DNA from 3 places in the Streptomyces sp. NPDC093568 genome. Region 3 is predicted to be linked to each of the others. Evidence: riboswitches for the same ligand, from Rfam matches in the RefSeq annotation. Region 3 holds a riboswitch; each other region holds the start of a gene.
What was found. Region 3 has a riboswitch for thiamine pyrophosphate ahead of ACIRD7_RS19980 (thiamine ABC transporter substrate binding subunit). Riboswitches for the same ligand answer to the same signal wherever they lie in the genome.
Positions count from the first base shown of each region.

Region 1: it holds a riboswitch for thiamine pyrophosphate, as region 3 does, so the genes downstream of both, thiO (glycine oxidase ThiO) here and ACIRD7_RS19980 (thiamine ABC transporter substrate binding subunit) in region 3, are expected to answer to the same signal.
Region 2: it holds a riboswitch for thiamine pyrophosphate, as region 3 does, so the genes downstream of both, thiC (phosphomethylpyrimidine synthase ThiC) here and ACIRD7_RS19980 (thiamine ABC transporter substrate binding subunit) in region 3, are expected to answer to the same signal.

Region 1 is NZ_JBIWJD010000005.1:437,793-447,173, reverse strand. It holds gene ACIRD7_RS22730 (bacterioferritin-associated ferredoxin) at 1-131, shown strand, start outside; gene bfr (bacterioferritin) at 151-627, opposite strand; gene ACIRD7_RS22720 (sulfite oxidase-like oxidoreductase) at 803-1,435, shown strand; gene ACIRD7_RS22715 (DUF4396 domain-containing protein) at 1,458-1,943, opposite strand; gene ACIRD7_RS22710 (deoxyribonuclease IV) at 2,019-2,912, opposite strand; gene pknB (Stk1 family PASTA domain-containing Ser/Thr kinase) at 2,969-4,903, opposite strand; gene ACIRD7_RS22700 (thiazole synthase) at 5,023-5,817, opposite strand; gene thiS (sulfur carrier protein ThiS) at 5,821-6,021, opposite strand; gene thiO (glycine oxidase ThiO) at 6,018-7,184, opposite strand; TPP riboswitch at 7,182-7,293, opposite strand; gene ACIRD7_RS22685 (hypothetical protein) at 7,346-7,696, shown strand; gene ACIRD7_RS22680 (NAD(P)/FAD-dependent oxidoreductase) at 7,729-8,946, shown strand; gene ACIRD7_RS22675 (Rv2175c family DNA-binding protein) at 9,024-9,381, shown strand, end outside.
Region 2 is NZ_JBIWJD010000008.1:277,847-287,227, forward strand. It holds gene ACIRD7_RS30385 (SsgA family sporulation/cell division regulator) at 1-183, shown strand, start outside; gene ACIRD7_RS30390 (YibE/F family protein) at 534-2,087, opposite strand; TPP riboswitch at 2,441-2,630, shown strand; gene thiC (phosphomethylpyrimidine synthase ThiC) at 2,623-4,461, shown strand; gene ACIRD7_RS30400 (hypothetical protein) at 4,617-5,486, opposite strand; gene ACIRD7_RS30405 (metallophosphoesterase) at 5,680-6,756, opposite strand; gene ACIRD7_RS30410 (LacI family DNA-binding transcriptional regulator) at 6,998-8,110, opposite strand; gene hisC (histidinol-phosphate transaminase) at 8,563-9,381, shown strand, end outside.
Region 3 is NZ_JBIWJD010000004.1:558,894-568,274, forward strand. It holds gene ACIRD7_RS19950 (phosphatidate cytidylyltransferase) at 1-413, shown strand, start outside; gene ACIRD7_RS19955 (SRPBCC family protein) at 562-1,011, shown strand; gene ACIRD7_RS19960 (hypothetical protein) at 1,312-1,719, shown strand; gene ACIRD7_RS19965 (epoxide hydrolase) at 1,805-2,977, opposite strand; gene ACIRD7_RS19970 (CGNR zinc finger domain-containing protein) at 3,081-3,656, shown strand; gene rlmN (23S rRNA (adenine(2503)-C(2))-methyltransferase RlmN) at 3,751-4,857, shown strand; TPP riboswitch at 4,893-5,000, shown strand; gene ACIRD7_RS19980 (thiamine ABC transporter substrate binding subunit) at 5,080-6,165, shown strand; gene ACIRD7_RS19985 (ABC transporter permease) at 6,141-7,823, shown strand; gene ACIRD7_RS19990 (ABC transporter ATP-binding protein) at 7,824-8,843, shown strand; gene ACIRD7_RS19995 (maleylpyruvate isomerase family mycothiol-dependent enzyme) at 8,869-9,381, shown strand, end outside.

The DNA.
Region 1 (9,381 bases), on a different contig from region 3:
GCAAGGCGGGCACCGACTGCGGATCGTGTGTGCGGCGCATTCAGGCGCTTCTCGGCAGGGACACATGCCCCCGGCGTGAGCTGGCCGACCGGGGCAAGCCGGTGCTCGCGGAGCTCGAGGACGCGGCCTAGCCAGGCCCTGTCGTCCGGATCAGCTGGGCTGCTCGATCTGCTGCGCGAGGTAGAGCGCCTCGCCGAGCTTCTCGATGAGCTCCAGCTGGGTGTCCAGGTAGTCGATGTGGTGCTCCTCGTCCTCGAGGATCGACTCGAAGAGATTCGCGGACGTGATGTCACCCTTGCTGCGCATGACCTCGATGCCGCGCTTGAGGCGGTCGATCGCCTCCACCTCGACCTGCCGGTCGGCCTGGAACATCTCGGTCACCGTCTGGCCGACGCGCACATGGAACAGCCGCTGGTAGTTGGGCAGGCCGTCCAGCATGAGGATGCGTTCGGTGAGCTTGTCCGCGTGCTTCATCTCGTCGATGGACTCTTCACGCGTGTACTTGGCGAGCTTCGTCCAACCCTTGTTGTCCTGGATGCGGTAGTGCAGCCAGTACTGGTTGATCGCGGTGAGCTCGCCGGTCAGCTGCTCGTTCAGGAATTCGAGGACCTCGGGGTCGCCCTGCATCGCAGAGGCTCCTTCCAAGCGGGGGAACTGGCAGGTTGCGCCGCATGATTGCACCGGCGAGAAAGATCGTCCAGTAAGTCTTCACTTAGTAAGTAAGTGCATGCTTAGTCCGTTTTGAAATGGATTGCGGAGGGTGCGGTCAGGTGCACTGCTTCGGGTCTGTCAGGATGGAGTCATGGGTCAGCCGGTGGAGCGCGAAGGTGGAGCAGCAGCACACTCCGAGCTTCCGCCGGGACAGCGGCTGCAGCGCGGCTGGCCGGTCACGCACTACGGCCCGGTCCCGAAGTTCCGGCCCGAGCGCTGGGAGTTCAGGGTCTTCGGGTCCACCGCCGACGGCGAGAAGCACTGCTGGACCCATGAGGAGTTCACGGCTCTGCCGTACACCACCGTCGTCGCCGATCTGCACTGCGTCACGAAGTTCAGCATGCTCGGTGCGGAGTGGGGCGGCATCCCGGCCCGGACGATCCTGGAGATCGCGCCGCCCGCGCCCGCTGTCACCCATGTGATGGTCTGGGCGGAGTACGGCTTCAGCTCCAACCTCCGGCTGGACGACTTCGCCGCCGAGCGCACGATCTTCGCCACCCACAAGGACGGCGAGCTGCTCACGGCGGAGCACGGCTTCCCGCTCCGCCTCGTCGTCCCCCATCTGTACGCCTGGAAGGGGCCCAAGTGGGTCCGCGGCGTGGAGTACATGACCGCCGACCGCCGCGGCTTCTGGGAGGAGCGCGGCTACCACAACATCGGCGACCCCTGGAAGGAACAGCGGTACAGCTACCAGGAGGAGCCCGGGGACGGCCCCGAGCTCTGACTCCTGATCCTTCCGGTGGCCGTCAGTGGTACTGGTGCACCACCGCGTGCCCCTTGCCCCGGCCGATCATCCACTTGTTGACCGGCGTCGTCAGGACGAAGGCGACCGCCAGCGCGATGGCCAGCACCCACCAGAACAGAGGGTCGGTGAGCTCGGCGTCCATGGCGCCCGGCCACAGCACGATCACACCGTTGTCGACCAGCTCCATCACGGCGATGGACAGGGTGTCCGCGGCCAGTGCCACCTTGAGCGCCGGGCGCAGGCCGACGCCGGCCTTGAGCACGCCGCGCAGGGTGAGGGCGTAGCCGAAGAAGAAGGCCAGGACGATCGCCAGCACCAGGGTCGGCACGTTGCCCCAGCCGAGCGCGGTGCCGATGATCATGCCCAGCACCTCGCCGATGGCGCAGCCGGTGAGGCAGTGCAGGGTCGCCCGGACGGCCATCGCCCAGCTGCTGGTCGCGGCCACCTCGTGGTGGTGCGCGTGTGCCGCGTGTGATTCGTGCTGCATGAGAGCCCCCAATGCCAGGTCACGGTTCCTGCACCGACAGGAACCGTATACCCCCCTGGGGTATTCCGTCACGGGTTATGCGTCCCGGAGTTTCTTCAGCCGCTCCACATCCGCCGCGTGCCCTTCCTTGCCGCCGGGTGTCTCGATGATCAGCGGTACGCCCTCGGTGGCCGGGTGCGTCATCAGCGCCCGGAAGGGGTCCTCGCCGATGTGACCGGCGCCGATGTTCTCGTGCCGGTCCTTGTGGGCGCCGACGACGTCCTTGGAGTCATTGGCGTGGATCAGCTTCAGCCTGCCCTCGCCGACGGTGTCCACCAGCAGGTCGAGCGTCTGGTGCATGCCGGACGGGCCGGTCAGGTCGTGGCCGGCGGCGAAGATGTGGCAGGTGTCCAGGCACACGCCCAGCTTCGGATGGGCGTCCAGCGCCTCGAAGTACGGACCGAAGTCCCAGGTGCGCGAGCACAGCGAGAAGCCCTGGCCCGCCGTCGACTCCAGCAGCAGGAACGGGTCGTCGTCGTGGGTCAGCTCGTCCAGCAGCGGAAGCATGTACTCGCGTACCTGCTTCAGAGCCACCGAACGCTCCCGGCCGCCGGTCGCGCTGCCCGTGTGCACGACCACGCCGAGCGCGCCGATCTCCCGCCCGCGCCGCAGCGAGTGCCGCAGCGACTCCACCGACCTCTCGACCGTCGCCTCGGTGTGCGAACCGAAGTTGATCAGATACGGGGCATGGACGTACGCCGGGATCGACTCCGCCTCGCACACCGCGCGGAACTCCTCGTCCTGCCGCGGATTCCCGGCGGGCGTGGCCCAGCCGCGCGGGTTGGCCACGAAGACCTGGACGGTCTCCGCCTTGAGGTCGTGGGCGTAGGTGAGCCCGACGGAGCTGAGGCCGCCGGCCACGGGGACATGACCGCCGACGGGGTTGCGGGACGGGCCCGTGAGGGCGGGGCCGGACTGCTGATCTCTCACCCGTTCAGGGTGTCATGCGGTCCGGCACGGCCGGTCACCGGCCGGTGAGGGGTGACTCACCGGATGGTGATCGTGATCGTCGATCCCTTGGGCGCGGTCTCGCCGCCCTTCACGGACTGTTTCTTGACCGTGTCGCCGAACAGGCCCAGCAGACCGCGGTCCTCGTCGACCCCGAAGCCGGCGGCCTCCAGCTCGGCCCTGGCGTCGTCGACGTTGTCCCCGACCACGTCCGGGACCTCGATCATCTCGGGACCCTTGGACAGCGTCAGAGTCACGGTGTCGCCCTCGGCGGCCTGGCGGCCCTCCGCCGGCGACTGCTGCGCGACCTGGCCCGCATCGAACTCGGAGTTGACCCGCGCGGCGGCGATCTTCACCTTCAGGCCGGCCTCCTCCAGCTCGGCCCTGGCGTCGGCCGGGTCCTCGCCGGTGACGTCGGGGACGTCCACCGGGCGGCCCTTGCTCACGGTCAGCGCGACCGCGGAACCGGAGCGGACCTTGGTGCCGTCACCGGGCTCCGAGGAGATGACGGAACCCCGGCTGACGTCGTCGTTGAACTCCCGGGTCACCATGCCCGGTTGGAGACCGCTCTCCTTCAGCTCGCTTCGCGCCTTCGCCAGCGGATAGCCCTGGAGGTCGGGCACCTTCACCGTCTCCGGGCCGGCCGAGATGACCAGCGCCACGGAGTCGTTGTGACGTATGCGGGCACCGGTCTCCGGGTCCGTGCTGATGACGGTGCCGCGCCTGACGGTGTCGCTGTAGGAGCGCTCCACCTTGCCGACGTCGAGCCCGGCCTCCTCCAGCCGGTCCCGGGCCTGCGCCTCGGTCTTGGACAGCAGTGGCGGGACCTGGGTGAACTGGCCGGAGTTGATGTACCAGATGCCGACACCGAGGCCCAGGACCAGCAGGACGGCGGCGACGACGAGGAGCGGTCCGCGCGGCGCGCGCGAGCCCGACCGGCGCCGGGGCGGCGGGGGCGGCGGCGTCTGGAGCCGGCTGGTCCGGTTGAGGACGGCCTCGGGCTCGTCCCCGTTCACGGGGAGCGGACGCTGGATGTTCAGTGCGCGGGGGATCACGCTCGTGCGGTCGTCGGCGTTGCTGTGCTGCGCCGAGAGCGCCTGCGGCGGCACCGCGTCCAGCTGGTCCTCGCTCAGCGCGGCGCGCGTCTGGCGGGTCTGCGCGAGCAGTGCCACGGCGTCGTAGGGGCGGATGTCCGGGGTGCGCGCGGTGGCCGACGCGACCAGCTCGTCGAGCTCGTACGCCAGCCCCGGCACGATCGCCGAGGGCGGCGGGACGTCCTCGTGCAGGTGCTTGTAGAGCACCACGGCGGGGGAGTCCCCGTCGTGCGGCTTCTCGCCGGTCAGCATCTCGTAGAGGACGACACCGCACGCGTACACGTCGACCCGGGCGTCGGCGGTGCCGGGCTGCTCTATCTGCTCGGGGGCGAGATAGGAGACGGTGCCGAGGACGGCGCCGGTGGTGCTGGTCACGGTGTCCACGGACCGCACGAGCCCGAAGTCGGCGACCTTGACCCGCCCGTCGTCCCCTATCAACACGTTCTCGGGCTTCATGTCGCGGTGCACGAAACCGGCCCGGTGCGCGGCGCCGAGCGCGGCGAGCACCGGCTCCAGGATGTCCAGGGCGGCCCGCGGCTGCAGCGCCCCGCGGTCGCGCAGCACGTCACGCAGGGTGCAGCCCGCGACGTACTCCATGGCGAGATAGACGTACGACCCGTCGGTGCCCTGGTCGAAGACCTGCACCACGTTCGGATGCGCCAGACGGGCGACGGACTTCGCCTCCCGGATGAACCGGTCGACGAACGCACCGTCCACCGCCAGCGCGGGATGCATCACCTTGAGCGCGAGCACGCGGTCCAGGCGGGTGTCCAGGGCCCGGTAGACCGTGGCCATCCCGCCGACCGCGATCCGCGCGTCCACGCGATACCGGCCGTCGAGCACCTGCCCGACCAGAGGGTCCTGAAGGGTCGTATCCACGCAGGTGAGTGTACGAGCAGACACTGACACGCCGTCCGGTTCGGCCGGGATCGGAGCGGGACTGAAGCTGACCTGTGACGGACGCCTCACTGGCCGAAGACTTTCCCTCGAACGCGCGTTCAGAACGCGGGGCGTTCCGGGTCCAGCCGTGCGAGGCCCGCCACCGGCGACGACGCCTCCGCGAAGTGCCGCCGCGGGATCCGCCCCGCCCGGTACGCCAGCCGTCCCGCGTCCACCGCGTGCCTCATCGCGTCGGCCATCAGCACCGGCTCCTGCGCCCGCGTCACCGCCGAGGCGAGCATCACACCCGCGCACCCCAGCTCCATCGCGAGCGCCGCGTCCGACGCCGTACCGGCACCCGCGTCCAGGATCACCGGCACGCGCGCGTGCTCGACGATCAGCTGGAAGTTGTGCGGATTGCGGATGCCGAGCCCGGAACCGATCGGCGACCCGAGCGGCATGATCGCCGCGCAGCCGACGTCCTCCAGCCTCCGCGCCAGCACGGGGTCGTCATTGGTGTACGGCAGCACGGTGAAACCGTCGTCCACCAGCGTCTCGGCCGCGTCCAGCAGCTCGATCGGATCCGGCAGCAGCGTCCGCTCGTCGGCGATGACCTCCAGCTTGATCAGCTCGGTGCCGAGCGCCTCGCGCGCGAGGCGGGCCGTCAGCACGGCCTCCCCGGCGGTGAAGCAGCCCGCCGTGTTCGGCAGCACCCGGATCCCGAGCTTCTCCAGCACGGACAGCACCGAACCGTGCACCGACGGGTCCACCCGCCGCATCGCGACCGTCGTCAGCTCCGTACCGGACGCCACCAGCGCCCGCTCCAGCACGTCCAGGCTGGGCGCTCCGCCGGTGCCCATGATCAGGCGGGACGTGAAGGACGTACCGCCGAGGACGAAGGGATCGTCGGCCATGGTTCAGCCTCCTTGGACGGCGGTCAGGACCTCGACGCGATCACCCTCGGTCAGGGGCGTCGACGGCCACTGCGTGCGCGGGACGACGGTTTCGTTGAGGGCGGCGGCCACTCCGGAGGGCGCCGCGGTGAGCAGCTGTACGGCGCCGTCGAGCGCCGTACCGGGAGCGATCTCTCGTCGCTCCCCGTTGAGGGAGATGTTCATGCCGGCTGCTCCGTGAGGACGGCGGCGGTGAACCGCCGGGGTGTGAAGTCGCGGGCCTCTTGAGGGAGTTCACCGGTGGCCAGCACATGCGCCATGACGTCTCCGGTGACCGGTGTGAGCAGCACGCCGTTGCGGTAGTGCCCGGTCGCCAGCGACAGTCCCGCAAGCTCGGTCGGGCCGAGCAGCGGCGCGTTGTCGGGGGAGCCGGGGCGCAGGCCGGCCCGGGTCTCGGTGAGCGGCAGTTCCGTGATGCCCGGCACCAGCTCATGGGCGTCGCGCAGCAGTTCGTACACCCCGCCCGCGGTCACCGTGGTGTCCCAGCCCTGCTCCTCGCTCGTCGCCCCCACGACCAGCTCCCCGTTCTCGCGCGGCACCAGATACACGTGGCTGCCGCGCACCACGGCCCGCACGGTCCGGCTCAGGAACGGCGCGTACCGCCGCGGCACGGTGAGCCGCAGCACCTGCCCCTTCACGGGCCGCACGGGCGGCAGTACCTCGTCCGGGACACCCGCGAGCCGCCCGCTGAGGCTGCCGCCCGCGAGGACCACCTGGTCCGCGCCCAGCTCGGTGCCGTCCGTGGTGGTGACGCCGGCCGCCCGGTCCCGGACGACATCGAGGCGCTCGGCCCACGACCGGTGGAAGACCACGCCGGCCCGCTCGCACGCGGCCACCAGCGCCCCGGCCAGCCGCCGCGGGTCGATCTGATGGTCGCCGTCCACCCGCAGCCCGCCGCGCACACCCGGCGCGAGCATCGGCTCCAGGCGCCGGCACTCGCGCCCCGACAGCCACTCGGAGTCCAGCCCCGACCGGTGCTGCAGGGCGTGCAGTTCGCGCAGGTGCGCGCGGTCGTCGGCGTCCAGCGCGACGGCGAGCGTGCCGCAGCGGCGGTAACCGAGGTCGTGGCCGGTGAGGTCGGTGAGCTCGGCCGCGAAGTCCGGATAGCGGCGGGCCGAGGCGAGGTTCAGCCCCAGCAGGGTCTGCTCGCCGTAGTGCAGTTCCGTGACGGCGGCCAGCATCCCGGCCGCCACCTGGGCGGCGCCGCCACCCGGCTCCGGGTCCACGACGGCCGTCGTGAACCCGCGCTGCGCGGCCCGCCACGCCGTGACCAGGCCGATGATTCCGCCCCCTACGACGAGGACGTCTGACGTTCGCGTACGCGACATGGGCGTCCAGCCCCTCCCTTCGCCGGCATGACCCGGATCAGGTTCGTACGGTCGGAGGCCGCCAGCCTCCCTCTCAGCCCGGTGCGTCCGGGCTCCCGCGAGTGCTCTACTTGGGCCACCCTAGCCCGCTGCCGTATGTCTCAGTAAGGGAGCCTCAGCCCATGGCCCGCTCGCTCGACGGTCTCGTCCTCGCCCCCGTCGCGGACCAAGCCCCAGGTCAGGTGGGTACCCGGACCCGGTTCACGTACCACGAGAAGGACGGCGAGATCTGGGCCGAGTACGCGGGCGGCGACGTCGTACGCGGGTATCTCGTGGGCGTCCGGGAAGGCGACCGGCTGGACTTCCGGTACGTGCAGCTCAAGCGGGACGGGACCACGTCCTCGGGGCACTGCGTGTCCACGGTGGTCGACCTGCCCGACGGGCGGGTGCGGCTGGAGGAGAGCTGGGAGTGGGAGTCGCAGCCGGGCAGCGGCACCAGCGTTGTGGAGCAGGTCACTGAGCACGACTCCTGACTGACAAATTGTCAGTTGTCTATGGTGATCAGGTGAGCGAGCAGACGACGCAGTCGCAGCGGTCCGTGGTCGTCGCCGGCGCCGGCATGGCCGGCGTGCAGACGGCGGTCGCCCTGCGGGAACAGGGCTTCACCGGCACCATCACCCTGATCGGCGCCGAGCCCCATCAGCCCTACGACCGGCCGCCCCTGTCCAAGGCCGTGCTGCTCGGCAAGGCCGAGGGCTCCGCCTTCGACGTCGACTTCGACGCGCTCGGCATCGACCTGCGGCTCGGGCGCGAGGTGCTCGGCGTGCGCGTCGCCGACCGGGAACTGGACACCGAGGCCGGGCCCGTCCCGTACGACGTCCTCGTGCTCGCCACCGGCGCCGAACCGATCCGGCTGCCCGGCGCCGAGGGCGTGCCCGGCGTGCATCTGCTGCGCACCCTGGACGACGCCGAGCGGCTGCGGCCGGTGCTCGCCCGCCAGCACGACATCGTGGTCGTCGGGGCGGGCTGGATCGGCGCCGAGTTCGCCACGGCCGCGCGCGAGGCGGGCTGCGCGGTGACGGTCGTGGAGGCCGCCGACCGGCCGCTCGCGGGTGCGCTGCCCGCGGAGGTGGCCGCGCGGATGACCGCCTGGTACGAGGACAGCGGCACGGAGCTGCGCACCCGCGCGCGCGTGGCGCGCGTCGAGCCCGGCGCGGTGATCCTCGACGACGGCTCGCGGCTGGCCGCGGGCGCCGTCGTGGTCGGCATCGGAGCGCGGCCCGCCACGGCCTGGCTGGCCGGCTCGGGCATCGAGCTCGGCGCGCACGGCGACGTCGTCGCCGACGACCGGCTGCGCACCTCCGCGCCGGACGTCTACGCGGTCGGCGACTGCGCGTCCTTCCCGTCGGCCAGGTACGGCGAGCGCCTGCTCGTGCACCACTGGGACAACGCCCTCCAGGGCCCGCGCACGGTCGCCGCGAACATCCTCGGCGAGACCGCCGCCGTCTACGACCCCGTGCCGTACTTCTGGTCGGAGCAGTTCGGCCGTTTCGTCCAGTACGCCGGTCATCACGCCGCCGCCGACACGACCCTGTGGCGCGGCGATCCCTCGGGCCCGGCGTGGAGCGTCTGCTGGCTGCGGGAGGGGCGCCTCGTCGCCCTGCTGGCGGTGGGCCGGCCGAGGGACCTCGCGCAGGGGCGGCGGCTGATCGAGTCGGGCACGCCGATGGACGCGCGGCTGCTGACGGACCCGGCCCGGCCGCTGAAGGCGGCGACGGCTTAGCGCGTTGAGGCGATGGCTCCTCCCAGGTGGACCGGCCTGACTTCCGACTGTCAGTGGCAGATGGCAGGCTTGTTTCCGTGACCGAGATTGACGCAAAGATCGATGCTCTCGTCCCCGCCTGGCTCACCCTGCCCGACATCGCCGAACAACTCGATGTCGAGGTGACCCGCGTCCGGCAGCTGGTCAAGGAGGGCCAGCTCATCGCCGTACGCCGTGGTGAGAACCGCGCGCTGCACGTCCCTGCCGCCTTCATCGACGGCGACAAGGTCGTCAAGGGCCTGTCCGGGACCCTGACGCTGCTGCGGGACGACGGCTTCACGGACGAAGAGATGCTGGAGTGGCTCTTCACTCCCGACGAGAGCCTGCCCGGCACCCCCGCGCAGGCCCTCAGCGAGAACCGCGGCACGGAGGTGAAGCGCCGCGCCCAGGCGCTCG
Region 2 (9,381 bases), on a different contig from region 3:
ATCCGGCTTCAGGTCGGCGCGGATCAGGCGCTGTTCCGGTCCTCCGTGGCGCCGCTGGTGGCCTTTCTCGACCGCACGGACAAGCTGGTGCCGCTTGGGCAGGAGGGCACGCTCGCCGACTTCGACGCCCACCTCGACGAGGCTCTGGACCGCATCCTGGCGGAGGAGCAGAGCGCCGGCTGAAGCGTTACGTCTGCGTGGGCCAGGGTGGCGTAACGCTTCAGCGGGTGCACAAGGGGCGCGTGAGGGCGCTTCCGCCCCGCGGAGTGTGCTTCGCGCTCCGCCGGATGGGCGGAGTCGGCTGCGGGGCTTCTGGGCGAAGGCACGGGGCTTGGGGTGCCGGGTACGGGGCTTGGGGTGCCGGGTACGGGGCTTTGGGCGCCGACGACGGGGCTTGGGGCCTCATCGCCTCTGTCGGCCGACGTCTGGAGCCCCGCCTACCGAAGCCCTACCTACCGAAGCTTTACCTACCGAAGCCCTGCCCACCGAAGCCCCACCCCCCGAGCCGCCCACCGAAGCCTCCCCCTGACACGTCACCGCTTGCGCCGACGACCCCGCCCGCCCCGTCCCGGAGCTGCCTGACCGCTCGCCGGAACCGGCTCGGCACCGACCGGCACCGCACCCTTTTCCGGTCGGTCGGCCGAGACCACCAGGGCCGCGAGGGCCGTGGTGACCGGTACCGACGCGACCAGTCCGATGGAGCCGACCAGTGTGCGCACGATCTCCTCCGCGACGAGCTCGCTGTTGGCGACCGTGCCGACGCCGCTCTGCGCGATCGAGAAGAGCAGCAGCAGCGGCAGCGCGGCGCCCGCGTAGGCGAGGACGAGGGTGTTGACGACGGACGCGATGTGGTCACGGCCGATGCGGATGCCCGCGCGGTACAGCCCACGCCAGCCCATCGTCGGGTTCGCCTCGTGCAGCTCCCAGACCGCGGACGTCTGCGTGACCGTCACGTCGTCGAGGACACCGAGCGAGCCGATGATGATGCCGGCGAGCAGCAGACCGCTCATGTCGATCGACGGATACAGCCCGTGGATGAGGCCGGTGTTGTCGTCCGTGTTCCCGGTGAGCGCGGCCCAGTCGATGAACACCGAGCCGAGGACGCCGATCAGCAGCAGTGAGATGAGGGTGCCGAGTACCGCGACCGAGGTACGGGCCGAGAGACCGTGGCACAGATAGAGGGCGATCAGCATGATGGCGCTCGATCCCACCACCGCCACGACCAGCGGGTTCGAGCCCTGGAGGATCGCGGGCAGGATGAAGAAGTTCAGCACCAGGAAGCTGATGGCCAGCGAGATCAGCGCCATGAGGCCCCGCAACCGCCCGACGACCACGACGGCGAGTGCGAAGATCCCGGCGAGGACCGCCAACGGAACGCGCCGGTTCACGTCGGTCACCGAGTACTGCAGGTCCTTGGGGGCGGATGGCTCGTAGGCGGCCACGACCTCCTGGCCCTCGTGCAGCTGGCGCGACTGGTCGGGCTGCACGATCTCGGTGAACGTACGGCCCTTGTCCTTGCCGGTGTCGACACGGATCGTCGCCTTCTTGCAGGTCCCCTTCTCCTGCTGCACCGCGGCGGACCCCTCGGCGGTGGAGGTGTCGCCGGTCGGGGGCACTCCCGAGGCGCCCACGTCCTTGCAGTTCACCTCAACGACCTTGGTCACGGTGGCCTGCTGGGTCTGCCGGTCGAAGCCGACCCCGGTGCGCTCGTGCGGCGGGGCACCGCCCGGCCACAGCACCGCTAGCCCGACGACCACCGCCGCGGCGAACGGGATCAGGACCGCCGCGATGACCTTGCGCAAATGCTGCGAGACGGGAGCCGCCGGACCGTGGGCGTGACTGTGCGAGTGCCCATGACCGTTCCCCGGCCCATGTCCGCCGTTCCCATCACGACCGTCACCACCGTCACCACCGTCGCCCCCATGACCCCCAGGACCCCCGCCGCCGCCGCGTCGCCCGCCGGATCCGGGACCGCGGTCGTGCGGACCACTGGAACCGGGACCACGGTCGTGCGGACCACCGGAACCGGGTCCGCGCTCGTACTCACCGCCAAACCCGCCGCCGAAGCCCTCGCCGTGCTCGCGCATCCCGCCGGCCCCGGGGCCGTGCTCGTGCCACCCGCCGTTTCCAGGCGTGTGGCCGTCCTGGCCGCCCCCGGAATCCCGGCCGTAGCCACCCTCGTAACGGCCCCCGGGAACCCCTGGACCCCGGCCGTCCACACGTCCGTTGCCCTGCAAAGGGCCACCTCCAGGAACGCCCCTGGGACCGCCTCCCGAACCGCTCCCGGGACCGTTTCCGAAGCCGCTTCCAGCACCCGGTCGGCGTGGCGGTTCGGGCGGTGGGTACGGAGGTTCATGCGTCGTGGTCACCGACCGATCATCGCAAGAACGAATGGGGCCCCCTGTTCACCGCGCCCGAATTGACGCTAGCGTGGTGCCACCTTTGTACACGCGGGAGCTCGGAGCACCGGGCTGAGAGGGCGCTGACCTCCGTCCCAGCGATGTTTCACATGAAACATCACCCATCACGAGTGATGTTGCACACGAAACATCGGCAGACGGATATCGCTGCGTCGACCGCCGAACCTGTTACCGGGTAATGCCGGCGTAGGGAGTAGGTCTCATGACCATCAAGGACGCGCGCACGCCTGCCTCCAGCCAGGACGAACAGTCCATGTCGGACCAACAGTCCAGGCGGGACGAACAGTCCGAGCAGGGCGAAAAGCCCACGGAGGCCGGGAAGTCCATCGGCTGGCACAAGGCGTACGTCGAGGGCTCACGCCCCGATCTGCGAGTGCCGGTCCGCCAGGTGCACCTCACCAACGGGCAGTCGGTCACGCTGTACGACACGTCGGGCCCGTACACCGATCCCCTCACCGAGACCGACGTCCGCAGGGGGCTTTCCCCGCTGCGGGAGAACTGGATCATCGCCCGCGGCGATACCCAGGAGTACGCGGGCCGGCCCGTCCGTCCCGAGGACGACGGGATCAAGCACACCTCGCCGCGTGGCGGCCTGCGCAACCTGGACGCGGTCTTCCCCGGACGCCCGCGTCAGCCGCGTCGCGGCCGTGACGGCCAGGCGGTCACTCAGCTCGCCTATGCCCGCCGTGGGGAGATCACACCCGAGATGGAGTTCGTGGCCATCCGGGAGAACGTTTCGCCCGAGGTGGTGCGCGAGGAGATCGCGGCGGGCCGGGCCGTGCTGCCCGCGAACGTCAACCACCCGGAGATCGAGCCGATGATCATCGGCAAGCGGTTCCTGGTGAAGGTCAACGCCAACATCGGCAACTCCGCGGTCACCTCCTCCATCGAGGAGGAGGTCGAGAAGATGACCTGGGCGACCCGCTGGGGCGCTGACACGGTCATGGACCTGTCCACCGGCCGCAACATCCACACCACCCGCGAGTGGGTTCTGCGCAACTCCCCCGTGCCGATCGGCACGGTGCCGCTCTACCAGGCGCTGGAGAAGGTCGACGGCAAGGCCGAGGAACTGACCTGGGAGATCTACAAGGACACGGTCATCGAGCAGGCCGAGCAGGGCGTGGACTACATGACCGTCCACGCGGGCGTCCGCCTGCCGTACGTGCCGCTCACCGCGAACCGCAAGACCGGCATCGTCTCGCGTGGCGGCTCGATCATGGCGGCGTGGTGCCTGGCGCACCACAAGGAATCGTTCCTGTACGAGAACTTCGAGGAACTCTGCGAGATCCTCGCCGCGTACGACGTCACGTACTCGCTGGGCGACGGGCTGCGGCCGGGCTCGATCGCGGACGCCAACGACGACGCGCAGTTCGCTGAGCTCCGCACGCTCGGGGAACTCAACCGGATCGCGAAGCGTTTCAACGTACAGACCATGATCGAGGGTCCGGGTCACGTCCCGATGCACAAGATCAAGGAGAACATCGACCTTCAGCAGGAGATCTGCGATGAAGCCCCGTTCTATACGCTCGGCCCGCTGACCACGGACGTCGCGCCGGCGTACGACCACATCACGTCCGGCATCGGTGCCGCGATGATCGCCTGGTGGGGCACGGCGATGCTCTGCTACGTCACGCCCAAGGAGCACCTGGGCCTGCCCAACCGCGACGACGTCAAGACCGGCGTCATCACCTACAAGATCGCTGCCCACGCGGCCGACCTCGCCAAGGGGCACCCCGGTGCACAGGAGTGGGACGACGCGCTGTCCGACGCACGCTTCGAGTTCCGGTGGGAGGACCAGTTCAACCTCGCCCTGGACCCGGACACGGCACGGGAGTTCCACGACGAGACCCTTCCGGCAGAGCCCGCCAAGACGGCGCACTTCTGCTCGATGTGCGGGCCGAAGTTCTGCTCGATGAAGATCTCCCAGGACATCCGCCGCCAACACGGCGGTTCCCAGGAGGAGATCGTGGAGGGCATGGCTCAGAAGTCGAAGGAGTTCGCCGCGGCGGGCAACCGGGTGTACCTGCCGATCGCGGACTGACGTCGACGTCCTGACCCAGGGCGCCATGCCCTGGTGTAGGGATGGCCGAGCCGGCTCGTCGGCTTGCGCCTCCCCGAGGAAGGTTCCTCGGGGTTCCGTCGAGGAGGAGGTCCCCTGCCGGGGGCCTGCTCGCAGCGGGGGCGCAAGCCGAGGGGTTACTCCGGCTGGTGTTCCGGACCTCCGAAGTCCGGGCTCGTGTAGTCCGGGCTGCTGAAGCTCGGACGCGGGCCCGCGGCGGGGCCGTTGTCCGGGCTGCTGAAACCCGGGCGGTCGTAGCCGAGGTTCGGGATCCGGCCGGCCGGTGCCGACGGTGGCGTGCGGTGCAGGACCGCCGCCGTGCCGGGGTCGGCGAGCGCCTCCCGAAGGAAGGGCAGCACGCCGCGCTCCAGCAGGGCTTCGCGCCAGGCTTCCCTGGCCCGTGCCACCTCTTCGCTCAGTTCGCCGTACGGCCCGCCGTCGAAGGCCGGACGGTTGCGCAGGGCGGTGAGGAGGAGGCCGACGGCGGCGACCAGGATCGCGGCCGCCGCGATGGCGCCGAACACCCATCCGGTGGTGAGCATGGTCTGGGCGAAGGCCGGCTCGGGGTTGAACATCTTCAGGATGTAGCCGACGAGCAGGAATATCGCCGCGGCGGTGCCCGCGAGGACGGGTGCCAGGACGGCGAGCACGGCGACGACTCCGGGACCGGCCGTCTCGGCGACTTCTCCCATGGTGGCGGCGAGCCCCATCCCGCCCGTGCCCGACTCGGTGGAGCCGGACTCGCGGACGGACGACGGGGTGGACGGCGCCGGCCGGCGCAGTTCCTCGCGGACCTTCACGTAGTGCTGGTACTCGGTCGCCGCGGCCGCCGTGATGAGTGCGGTGGCGTTCAGCGCCATGGTGCGCAGCTGTTCGGGGTTGAGCCGCTGTCCCACAGCGGCCAGTTCCGGGCGGTGTGGTGCGGAGCGCAGCGCCTCGTCGAGGATCCGCTCGTACTCTTGGCGGTCCTCGCTGTGCAGGTGCTGCGGAACGCTGTTCATGTGCATCCCCCGATGCTCCGTAGGGCTTGGGGCTCGCATGCCAACGAGCCGTCGGGCAGAAACGGAGGGGAGCCTGCTACGGATAAGCCGATGGTAGAGCGGTGACGGCACGCGGTGACAGGGGGTTTGCCAAAATTGGGCCCTGGCCTGCGCCGTCCTCCGTCGCTGTGCGATGGGGGGACGTCTGCCCGCTGAACGTTCAGATATCCAGCGGAAGTTGCTGCACCAGCAGCTTTCCGGCCATGGTCACGCCGCCGTCCATCGCGATGGCGAGCCCGTCCGCGTAGAGGTGCGGTCCCTCGACCAGCGGTCCGGCGTTGTCCTCGCCGTCCTCGGAGCCGACGTCGCCCAGCAGATACGGAATGGGGCTGTGGCCATGAACGATGCGGGTGCCGCCGTACGTATCGAGCAGGGAGCGCACATGGTCGGCGCCGCCCTCGTCGCGGAAGGAGAAGCGCCTCGTGAACTTGCGGAAGAGATCCCAGCACTCGTCGGCGTCGTTGCGGGTGAGCGTCTCGCGGACCGTGTCGTTGACCGCCTCGATCGAGTCGCCGTAGTCGAGATAGGCGGTGGTGTCCGAGTGCACGAGCAGATGGCCGTCGACCTCCTCAATGGCGTCCAGCCGGGACATCCACTGCAGGTGGTGGTCCTGGAGGCGGTCCATGTCGGTCTTCTGGCCGCCGTTGAGCAGCCAGGCCGCCTGGAAGGTGGCCGTGCCCGCGCCGGAGTTGACGGGGGTGTCGCCGAACCGCTTGGCGCCGATCAGCAGCAGCTCGTGGTTGCCCATCAGGGCCTTGCAGTAGCCGCCGGCCGCGGCGGCCTCGGCGGACAGCCGCATCACGAGGTCGATGACGCCGATGCCGTCCGGGCCGCGGTCGGTGAAGTCGCCGAGGAACCACAGCCGGGCGGTGCCCGCGCACCAGTTGCCCGCCGCGTCGATGAGGCCCTTCTCCTGGAGGGCCGCCATCAGCTCGTCGAGATAGCCGTGCACATCGCCGACGACGAACAGCGGGCCGGAGCCGCGCGTGGACTGCTGGGCGGGCAGGGAGGCGGGATCGACCTGCACCTGGACCGTGTCGCCGCGATTGATCACCGGCAGATCGCGCTGCGTGGGCGTGTACCCCTCGGGATAGGACTCGTCGAGGGGCGGGGCGACCTCGCCCGGGTGCGTGCTGTGGGCGTACGGACCGGTCTCGTGGACGTATGCGGGCACCCGGAAGTCGCGCAACGTCGCCGTGCGCTCCACCTCGGGTCCCTGACCGGCCCCCTGAGTCATCAGACCCCTCCACCATCGCGCCGCACCTGCACCGCATCGGACTGCCTGGTCGCAGCGGCCCGCGGGTGTCGTGGGCCCATCATAGGAATGCCGATCGCGCCATGTGATGACCCAGGGGTGGTGAATCGGAGCAGGACTCCTGTTCACTGCGGCTTTCGCCCCGATTGGGCCGGGCTTCGACCACTCGACAAACGCGCCGGGCCGGCCCCCCGACCAGCCCGTGCCGTGCTTCGGCGCGCCCTTACCGCTCCTCGGGGGACCGGGGCGGGCTGACCGTCGTCCGCGGCGGACGTCGCTGGGACGAGGTACGCACGATCAGCTCGGTCGGTATCACCTGCTCGACCGGCTGGTCCGAGTCGACCCCCTCGATGGCGTCGATGAGGAGCTGGACCACCGCCGTGCCGATCCGGCGCGGCTTGAGGGAGAGCGTGGTGATGGGCGGCTCGGTGTTGGCGTACACCGTGGATTCGCTGCAACACACCAGAAGCAGGTCGTCCGGTACGCGCAGACCGTAGCGGCGGGCCGCGGCGAGCAGGTCCGTGCCGTTCGGGTCGAACAGGCCGTAGACCGCGTCGGGACGGTCGGGGCGGGCGAGCAGCCGGTCGGCGGCGACGGCGCCCGCGCACGGGTCGTGCGCCGGGTAGGCCTCGTACACCGGGTCCTGTCCGACGCGCTCGCACCAGCGCAGGTACGCCGTAGTCGACAGATGGGTGTACGTGTCCGTGGTGGTGCCCGTCAGCAGGCCGATCCGGCGGGCGCCGGCGTCGGCCAGGTGATCGAGGATGCCCATCACGGCGGCCTCGTGGTCGTTGTCGACCCAGGCGGTGACCGGGAGCGAGCCGGCGGGGCGGCCGTCGGAGACGACCGGGAGCCCCTGTCTGACCAGTTCGCTGACGACCGGGTCCTGGTCGGAGGGGTCGATGACGACGGTGCCGTCGAGGGCGACGTTGGACCAGACGTCGTGGCGCGAGGTCGCGGGGAGGATCACGAGGGCGTAGCCGCGGGCGAGCGCGGCCGAGGTGGCCGCACGGGCCATCTCGGCGAAGTACGCGAACTCGGTGAAGGTGAAAGGTTCATCCCCGTATGTCGTCACGGTCAGGCCGATGAGTCCCGACTTGCCCGTGCGAAGGGTGCGGGCCGCGGCCGAGGGCCGGTAGCCCAGCCGGTCGGCGACCTCGCGGACATGCCGCCGGGTGGCGTCGGGGAGCCGGCCCTTTCCGTTGAGGGCGTCGGAGACGGTCGTGATGGAGACTCCGGCGGCGGCCGCCACGTCTCTGATGCCCGCCCGACCGGGCCGACTGCCTCGACGTGAGGTTTCCGCGCGGCTCACCTGGTGCTTCCCTGCTGCTGTCATGGCGAGCCGATAGTAGGGCTCATGCGGTGGGGTAGTGCGGACGCATATGCAATCGTTGACAGGCACGTTTCTGCAAGGTCATGAGGCGTCAAACTCCTTTGAAATGAAGGGAGTTGAACGATCCAATGGCAGGACGTGACTTGTCGGCGCGCATGGGCCTGCCAAGTGCCCGATGTTTCGAAGAGGTCTCAACTCACCTTCACGGGTGATGCGCGCCAGGGCGTGAGCCACCGGCGCGTAGATATATGTGTGGCGCGCCCCCCGATTCGTACGCCTTCGTATGACGATGCCCGTGATGCTGGTGTGACAGGTGGGATCAGCAGACGGGCCTGCTCCACCCGTACGCATCGGCCCCTGCTCACCTGTACGCATCGGCGCCGAATCCTCATAAGGTGAGAAGTATTGGAGCCGGCGGTTTTGATGGGCCGCCGGTCGTCGCGAGGAGGACTGCGGTGAGCGAGACGAGCCCCAAGCTGCGTGCCGAGCTGGAGGGGATCCCCACCTACAAGCCCGGCAAGCCTGCCGCGGCCGGTGGCCCGGTGGCCTACAAGCTGTCCTCCAACGAGAACCCGTATCCGCCGCTGCCGGGCGTGATGGAGACGGTGATGGCCACCGCCTCGTCCTTCAACCGCTACCCGGACATGATGTGCACGGGGCTCATGAACGAGCTGTCCGAGCGCTTCGGAGTCCCGCTCTCCCACCTGGCCACCGGCACCGGCTCGGTCGGCGTCGCCCAGCAGCTGATCCAGGCCACCGCCGGACCCGGCGACGAGGTCATCTACGCCTGGCGCTCCTTCGAGGCGTACCCGATCATCACGCAGATCAGCGGCGCCACGTCCGTGAAGGTGCCGCTGACCTCGGGCGACGTGCATGACCTGGACGCGATGGCCGCCGCCATCACCGACCGCACCAGGCTGATCTTCGTCTGCAACCCCAACAACCCGACGGGCACGGTCGTGCAGCGGGCCGAGCTGGAACAGTTCCTCGACCGGGTGCCCAGCGATGTCCTGGTGGTGCTCGACGAGGCGTACCGCGAGTTCATCCGCGACCCCGAGGTGCCGGACGGGGTGGAGTTCTACCGCAAGCGGCCGAACGTCTGTGTCCTGCGGACGTTCTCCAAGGCGTACGGCCTCGCCGGCCTCCGCGTCGGTTTCGCGATCGCCCATGAGCCGGTCGCGGCGGCACTGCGCAAGACGGCCGTGCCCTTCGGGGTGAGCCAGCTCGCGCAGGAGGCGGCCATTGTCTCGCTGCGTGCCGAGGACGAACTGCTC
Region 3 (9,381 bases):
ACGGCCCGTGGCGCGTCCTGACGTTCCTGCTCCTCACGGTCGTCAGCGACACCGGCGCGTACGCCATCGGCTGGCGCTTCGGCAGAACCAAGCTCGCGCCGCGCATCAGCCCCGGCAAGACCCGTGAGGGCCTGCTCGGTGCGGTGAGCTTCGCGATGGTGGCGGGCGCGCTGTGCATGCAGTTCCTGATCGACGACGGCACCTGGTGGCAGGGCCTGCTCCTGGGCCTCGCGGTCGCGGCCAGTGCGACCCTGGGCGACCTCGGTGAGTCGATGATCAAGCGGGACCTGGGCATCAAGGACATGGGCACGCTGCTGCCGGGGCACGGCGGGATCATGGACCGGCTGGACTCGCTGCTGCCGACGGCGCCGGTGGTGTGGCTGTTGCTCGTGCTGTTCGTCGGGTCCGGCTGACGGTTTTTTCGGCATCGCATCCGGGAGCCTCCGTTCTGGCTGAGCGGAGGCTCCTTGCTTTGTGGGACGATTTCGATGTACGACCACAAAGGCGCCGTACGTCCGCGAAAAGGCCGTACGCCCGCAAAGGCACTCAAAGGGGGTCGCCATGACCGCCATCCGAGAAGTCATCGACGTCGACTGCACGCCGGACGAGGTCTACGCGTACATCACCAACCCCTCCCACCTGCCGGAATGGCAGCTGAGCGCCGTCGCGGCCGAGTCGCTCGACGAAGGGCCCATCCACTCCGGCTCCAGGGTCCGGGTCACCCGGCGCGTAGGAAGCCGTCAAATCCCGATGACCGTGGAGTTCGACGAGCTGGATCCACCGCACAGCTGGGATCTGCACGGCATCGACGGCCCCGTCCGCGCCCGCAGCCACGGTGAGATCGAGCCGCTCGACGGCGGCCGCCGCTCCCGGGTCTCCATCGAGGTCGACTTCGAAGGCCACGGCATCGGCAAGGTCCTCGTACCGCTCGTCGTCCGCCCCCAGGTCCGCAAGGAACTGCCGCGCGACGAGCGACTCCTCAAGGACCGGCTGGAGGGGGCGAGGGGCTAGGGTTCCCGGCCAGCTCGAACGCCCGTTTCACCCGACTACGGCGGCGCGGACGCAACCGAGCCGTCGACCCGCCCCGCGCGCCCGCACACCGCGCTTCCGGTGTTGTTGACCCGAATTGCGCATCGGGAATCCGTGGGGAAGGTTACACCTGCTCTAAATCCATGAATCACTCCTCTACTCGGAATTAACCGGTCCATTTGTGTGCGAGTAGCCGAAATCCGCGCTTGTGTGATCCTTTCGGGCCCGCATAGCGTAAGGCGAGCTCGATCAAGAAGGCCGGAACCGAACAGAGGAGAACTCGTGAAGTCTCGTTTCCGTCTGGCGGTCACTGCTGCCGCGGTGTCCGTGGCGGCATTCGGTGCGGTGGGCATCTCCACTTCACCCGCGTCAGCGGCTTCGGCAACCTGTTTCGGATACACGGGAAACTTCAACGAATACGGCGCTGACTTCGTCGACTGGCAGTACGGGCCGGACGAGTGCTTCGGCGTGGCGCCCTCGGGGACCATCTGGCACACCTGGTCAGGCGCGGGAGGCTGGAAGGAGCTCCCCGGCAACGGCAAGGCCCTGGCCACGGTCGGCTACTTCGAGAGCTCCGCCGGAAAGGCCGTCAAGGTCGTCACGGAGTCGGGGAACTACTACTGCAACTACGACGACTACGCGACCAATACGTGGGGCGGTTGGTACAAGACGAACACCGACCACTGCTGAATCGAAGAAACCCGTTCCCGGGTGGTTGCCGCAAAACCGCAATCGCCCGGGAACGGGTTCCCCGTAGGCAGGTCTGCAGCCGCGTTCACCGACTGGCGGCCAGCACTGCCCCGAGACCCTCTTGCAGATCTCTGACGAAATACTCGGGAACCTCCAGCGACGGAAAATGCCCCCCGGTTTCGGGCGCCCCCCATCGGACGATCTGTCGGTACCGCTCCTGGGCCCAGGGCCGGGGACACTTCTCGACGTCGTGGGGATAGATAGTGATCGCTGACAGGACGTCGACCCGCAGTTCGGGGTCCAGCGAGTTGTGGCTTTCGTAGTAGATACGCGCCGACGACGCGCCGGTCCGCGTCAGCCAGTACAGGGTGACGTCGTCGAGAACCCTGTCCCTGGAGATCGTCTCGAACGGGCTGTCCTCGGTGTCCGACCACTCGGCGAACTTGTCGAGGATCCAGGCGAGAAGCCCGACCGGTGAGTCGACGAGCGAGTAGCCGATGGTCTGCGGCCGGGTCGCCTGCTGCTTGGCGTACGCCGCGCGGTGGCGCCAGAAATCGCGGGTGTCCTCGGCCCACCTGCGCTCGACCGCCGTGAGCCCGTCCGTCGTCAGCCCGGGCGGTCCCTCCGCGAACGTGGTGTGGATGCCGAGAACGTGCGCCGGGAACCTGCCGCCGAGAACCGTGGTGATGTTCCCGCCCCAGTCGCCGCCGTGGGCTGCGAACTCGCTGTAGCCGAGCCGTTCCATCAACTCCACCCAGGCGGCCGCGATCTTTTCGGTACCCCACCCGGTAGTGGCCGGCTTGTCGCTGTAGCCAAACCCCGGCAGCGACGGGACCACGACGTGGAACGCCGGCGCGTCCGGATTTCGCGGGTCGGCCAGCTCGTCGAGGACATCCACGAATCGCGCGATGCTGTCCGGCCAGCCGTGCGTCAGGACCAGAGGAATGGCATCCGCGCGCGCGGACCGGCGGTGCAGGAAGTGGATACCCAGACCGTCAATGGTCGTGCGGAACTGGCCGATCTGGTTGAGGCGCTCTTCGAACGGCCGCCAGTCGTACCCGGTGCGCCAGTAGTTCACGACATCGACGAGGTCGGCGAGCGGAACACCCTGTTCCCACCGACGGGGCCCGGGCGCGGCGCGAGGGACCGTTTCGCGCTCCGGCAGTCGCGCGGCGGCCAGTCGCGCGCGCAGATCGTCGAGGTCAGCGTCAGTTGCGTGGGCTTCGAATGCGTGTACGTCGCCGGTTGGACGAGGCATAAGACCTCCTGACCGTCATGGAACCGGCCGCTACCTGCCGCGAACCGGCTAAGACGGTTCTAGCAGCCCGCCGAGTCATACGGCAACCGGCTAAGGTGGTTCCATGCGTGCCGGCTTCCCTGACTTCCGCCTCGGCAACGTGCTGGCGACCAGCTTCACGGGGACCCTGTCGGAGCGTCACGGCAACGCCGTGGAGCGCATCCCCACGCCGCACCGACTCGTCGACTGGCTGGCGGTGAGCGGCCTCGCCGTGGACTCCTGCACCACCGCCCAGCTCGACCGCGCCCGGGAACTGAGGGAGTCGATTCACGCCGCCGCGACGGCGGCCGCGATCCAGGACCCCCTCCCCGCGTCCGCTGTCCAAGTCATCAACGAATGCAGCGCTCAGGGCCGGGCCGCGGCGATCCTGACGCCCGAGGGCCGGCGGCGTTGGCAGCTCAGCTCGGCTTCCTGCGTGGAAGACGCCCTCGGCGTGATCGCCGCGGACGCGATCAGCATCATCGCGGGCGAACGAGACGGGAAACTGGCCTTGTGCGCGTCGCCAACCTGCCGAGCGGCCTTCTTCGACACCAGCCAGAGCCGCACCCGCAAATGGTGTGACATGAACACGTGCGGGAATCGCCAGAAGAAGGCGCGCTTCCATGCCAACCAGCGTAAAAACCCCAGATCGGCAGGGTGATCGAGGTCCGGCTGGACGAGTGGCGGGGAGCCGGCGCGTCGTAACCGGCCGCGGCCGCAGTTCACTCAAGTGGATCTGCGACACTGGTTGAGCCATGCCTAAGCCCGGAGAACTCACTTTCGTAGCCCCCCGCGGAGCCAAGAAGCCCCCGCGGCACCTTGCCGATCTCACGCCTGCTGAGCGCAAGGACGCCGTCGCCGCGATCGGGGAGAAGCCGTTTCGTGCCAAGCAGCTCTCGCAGCACTACTTCGCGCGGTACGCGCACGACCCGGAGCAGTGGACCGACATCCCGGCGGGGTCGCGGGCCAAGCTGCACCAGGAGCTGCTTCCCGAGCTGATGACCGTCGTACGGCATCTGTCGACGGACCAGGGGACCACGCGCAAGACGCTGTGGCGGCTGTTCGACGGGACGCTCGTCGAGTCGGTGCTGATGCGGTACCCGGACCGGGTGACCATGTGCATCAGCTCGCAGGCCGGGTGCGGGATGAACTGTCCGTTCTGTGCCACCGGGCAGGCGGGGCTGGACCGGAATCTGTCCACCGCCGAGATCGTGCACCAGATCGTGGACGGGATGCGGGCGCTGCGGGACGGCGAGGTGCCCGGCGGGCCCTCGCGGCTGTCCAACATCGTCTTCATGGGCATGGGCGAGCCGCTCGCCAACTACAACCGGGTCGTGGGGGCCATTCGCCGGCTCACCGACCCCGAGCCCGACGGGCTGGGGCTGTCCCAGCGCGGGATCACCGTCTCGACGGTCGGTCTGGTTCCGGCGATCCACCGGTTCGCCGACGAGGGCTTCAAGTGCCGGCTCGCGATCTCGCTGCACGCGCCCGACGACGAGCTGCGCGACACCCTCGTCCCCGTGAACACGCGGTGGAAGGTGCGCGAGGTGCTCGATGCCGGGTTCGAGTACGTGGAGAAGAGCGGCCGTCGGCTGTCCATCGAGTACGCCCTCATCCGGGACATCAACGACCAGGCCTGGCGTGGTGACCGGCTCGGGCGGCTGCTCAAGGGCAAGCCCGTGCATGTGAACCTGATCCCGCTGAACCCGACTCCCGGCTCGAAGTGGACCGCGTCGCGCCCCGAGGACGAGAAGGCGTTCGTCGAGGCGATCGCCGCCCATGGTGTGCCGGTGACGGTCCGGGACACCCGTGGTCAGGAGATCGACGGGGCGTGCGGTCAGCTCGCCGCGACCGAGCGGTAGTCTGGCCAGCGTAAGACCGTCGTAAGCACATCTTCATATTCCGACAGGGGAGCGCCACAGCGCTGAGAGTGCGGCAACCGGGCCGCAGACCCTCTGAACCTTGCCCAGGTCATTCTGGGTAGGAAGTTCGGTCACCACTCAAGCTGTTGCGCCCTGCCCAGGAGTCGAAAAGGCTCCTGGGCAGGGCCGCGTCTCTTCCTGGTCCATCCCAGGAGGAATTCAGTGAGCACAACCAAGAAGTTCGCGGCCGTCGCCGTCGGGCTGGGCCTTGTCACGCTGTCCGCGTGCGGATCCTCCGACTCGGGCAGTGGCAGCGGAGAGTCCACGAGCAAGACCGTGACGCTCGTCAGCCATGACTCGTGGGCCGTCTCGAAGGACGTCCTCGCCGCGTTCGAGAAGCAGTCCGGCTACAAGGTCCGGGTGCTCAAGGACGGCGACGCCGGGCAGGCCGTCAACAAGGCGATCCTGACCAAGGACAACCCGCAGGGCGACGTCTTCTTCGGCGTCGACAACACCCTGCTCTCCCGCGCCCTCGACAACGACCTGTTCCAGTCGTACGAGGCCAAGGGGTCCGACCTGATCCTGCCCGAGTTCCGGATCGACCAGGACAAGCACCGGGTCACGCCGATCGACACCGGCGACATCTGCGTCAACTACGACAAGGCGTACTTCACCGAGCACAAGCTGGCCCCGCCGGCATCGTTCGACGATCTGATCAAGCCCGCATACAAGGACCTCCTCGTCACCGAGAACGCCTCCACCTCCTCGCCCGGCCTCGGCTTCCTGCTCGGCACCGCCGCCAAGTACGGCGACGACGGCTGGCAGGACTACTGGAAGAAGCTGAAGGCCAACGGCGTGAAGGTCGTCGACGGCTGGGAGCAGGCCTACAACGAGGAGTTCTCCGGCTCCGCCGGCGGCAAGAAGGCCAAGGCCGACCGGCCGCTCGTCGTGTCGTACGCCTCCTCGCCGCCCGCCGAGGTGATCTACGCCGACCCGAAGCCGGCCAGCGCCCCCACGGGTGTCGCGGACGGCACCTGCTTCCGGCAGGTCGAGTACGCGGGCCTGCTCAGCAACGCCAAGAACACCGAGGGCGGCAAGGCGCTCCTCGACTTCCTGCTGACCAAGACGTTCCAGGACGACATGCCGCTGAACATGTTCGTCTACCCCGTGCGGGAAGCCGCCCAGGTTCCGCCGGAGTTCGTGAAGTACGGCCCGCAGGCCAAGGACCCTCAGACCATGGACCCCGCGAAGATCGCCGACAACCGTGACGACTGGGTCAAGTCGTGGACCTCGCTCGTACTGAAGTAGCGGAAGCAGCACCCCGCGAAGGACGCAGGCGGAGCGCGGCGGTGCGGCTCGGCCTCGTCGCCGTGCCCGTCGCGTTCTTCGCGGTCTTCTTCGCCTACCCCGTCGCCGCGATCGTCGGGCGCGGTCTGAAGGTCGACGGGGTCTGGCAGTTCGGGCGTCTGCCGGAGGTGCTCGGGCAGTCCGACATCCGGCACGTCCTGTGGTTCACCACCTGGCAGGCGCTCGCCTCCACCGCCCTCACCCTGCTGATCGCGCTGCCGGGCGCCTATGTGTTCGCCCGCTTCGACTTCCCCGGCAAGAACGTGCTGCGGGCCGTGGTGACCGTCCCCTTCGTGCTGCCGACGGTCGTCGTCGGCACGGCGTTCCTCGCGCTCGTCGGCCGCGGCGGACTCCTCGACGAACTGTGGGGCGTACGGCTCGACACCACCGTGTGGGCCATCCTGCTCGCCCACGTCTTCTTCAACTACGCCGTCGTCGTACGGACGGTCGGCGGGCTCTGGGCGCAACTCGACCCGCGCCAGGAGGAAGCCGCGCGGATGCTCGGGGCGTCGCCCCTCAGAGCCTGGCGTCAGGTCACCCTGCCGGCGCTCGCGCCCGCCGTCGCCGCCGCCGCGCTCATGGTCTTCCTGTTCACCTTCACCTCCTTCGGTGTGGTGCAGATCCTCGGCGGGCCGACCTTCTCCACCCTCGAAGTGGAGATCTACCGCCAGACCTCCGAGATCTTCGACCTGTCCACGGCCGCCGTCCTGACGATCATCCAGTTCCTCGCGGTGGCCGCGATCCTCGCCGTGCACGCCTGGACGGTGCGGCGGCGGGAGAGCGCCCTGCGTCTGGTGGACGCGTCGGTGACCGCGCGCCGGCCGCGCGGGGCGGGGCAGTGGGCGCTGCTGGCCGGTGTCCTGGCCGTCATCGCCGTACTCCTGCTGCTGCCGCTCGCCGTCCTCGTGCAGCGTTCCCTGGACGCCCCCGACTTCGCCTACTACCGGGCGCTGACCAGCGCCGACGGGGGGATCTTCCTGGTGGCGCCGATTGAGGCGATCGGCAACTCCCTCCAGTACGCCGTCGCCGCCACCCTCATCGCCGTGCTGATCGGCGGACTCGCGGCGGCCGCGCTCACCCGGCGGGACGCGGGCCGGTTCGTCCGGGGCTTCGACGCGCTGCTGATGCTGCCGCTCGGGGTGTCCGCGGTGACCGTCGGGTTCGGGTTCCTGATCGCCCTGGACGAGCCGCCCCTCGACCTGCGCAGTACGTGGATCCTCGTGCCCCTCGCGCAGGCCCTGGTGGGGGTGCCCTTCGTCGTACGGACCATGCTGCCCGTGCTGCGGGCCGTGGACCAGCGGCTGCGCGAGGCGGCGTCGGTGCTGGGGGCCTCGCCCTGGCGGGTCTGGCGTGAGGTGGACCTGCCGATGGTGCGGCGGGCGCTGCTGATCGCGGCCGGGTTCGCCTTCGCGGTGTCGCTCGGGGAGTTCGGCGCGACCGTGTTCATCGCACGGCCCGACAACCCGACGCTGCCGGTCGCGGTGGCGCGGCTGCTGGGGCGGGCCGGCGAGCTCAACTACGGCCAGGCGATGGCTCTTTCGACGGTGTTGATGGTGGTGTGCGCGGTGGCGCTGCTGGTGCTGGAGCGGCTTCGTACGGATCGGACGGGTGAGTTCTAGATGCTGTTGAGTCTGGCGGGGGCGACCGTGCGCTTCGGCGGGCGGGCCGTGCTCGACGCCGTCGACCTCGATGTCACCGAGCACGAGATCGTGTGCGTGCTCGGGCCGAGCGGCAGCGGCAAGTCGACCCTGCTGAGGGTGGTGGCGGGGCTGCAGGCCCTCGACGCCGGGCGGGTGTCGCTCGACGGGCGGGACCAGGCCGGTGTGCCCGCCCACAAGCGGGGCGTCGGGCTGATGTTCCAGGACCATCAGCTCTTCCCGCAGCGGGACGTCGGCGGCAACGTGGACTTCGGGGCCCGGATGCACGGCGCGTCCAAGGGCGAACAGGGCGAGCGGGTACGGGAGTTGCTCGACCTGGTCGGACTTCCGGGGGCCACCCGGCGTGCCGTCGCCTCCCTCTCCGGCGGCGAGCAGCAGCGCGTCGCGCTGGCCCGCGCGCTCGCGCCCCGGCCCCGACTGCTGATGCTGGACGAGCCGCTGGGCCAGCTCGACCGCTCGCTGCGGGAGCGGCTCGTGGTCGAACTCCGGGAGCTGTTCGGACGGTTGGGCACCACCGTGCTGGCGGTGACGCACGACCAGGGTGAGGCCTTCGCGCTCGCCGACCGGGTCGTGGTCATGCGCGACGGGCGGATCGCGCAGAGCGGGACGCCGCTCGAGGTGTGGCAGCGGCCCGTCGACGAGTTCGTCGCGCGCTTCCTCGGCTTCGACAACGTGGTCCAGGGCAGCGTCGCCGGCGAGGCCGCGGACACGCCCTGGGGGAAGCTCCCGGTGGGCGAGGGCGCCGCGCAGGGCACGCGCACGCTGCTCGTACGGCCGGCCGGGGTCCGTCTCGTCGCCCCCGACGCGGGCCTGCGCTGCACGGTCGCCGCGCGGACCTTCAAGGGCACCCATGTCGCCGTACATCTGCAGCCGGAGGACGCGCCGCGCCTCGAAGCGGCGTGTGCGCTGCGGGACGCGCCCGAGGTCGGGGACGCCGTGGGGGTCGAGTTCGACGCGGCGGAAATTGTCGTGCTCGGCTGATCACCGTGCGCATAGGGTGCGGGGCATGACGCTGCTCGCCCATGACCGCTACTGCGACGAGATCGCCCACCAGGTAGGCCAGTTGAGGTCGGTGGTGACCTCCGGCGTCGACCTGTCGGTCACCGTGCCGACGTGCCCGGACTGGACTCTGGAACAGCTCGTGCGGCACATGGGCGGCGCCCTGCGCTGGGTGGAGCTGATCGTGCGGACGCGGGCGCGCGAGGAGGTCCCCGAGGAGAAGGTCCCGCTCGCGGGCGGCCCCGACGGCGAGGGGGACCCTGCCGCCCTGGACGCCTGGCTCGCCGAGACCGGCGAGATGGTGGTCGGCGCGCTGCGTGAGGCCGGGCCGGACACCGAGGTGTGGGCCTGGGCCGGGATCCACACCGCCGGGTTCTGGGCCCGCCGTATGGCACACGAGATAACCGTCCATCGCGCGGACGCCACGCTCGCGGCCGGACTGCCCTACGAGGTCGCGCCGGCCGTGGCCGCCGACGCGATCGACGAGTGGCTGCAGATCATCGAATGGGCCCAGCGCAAC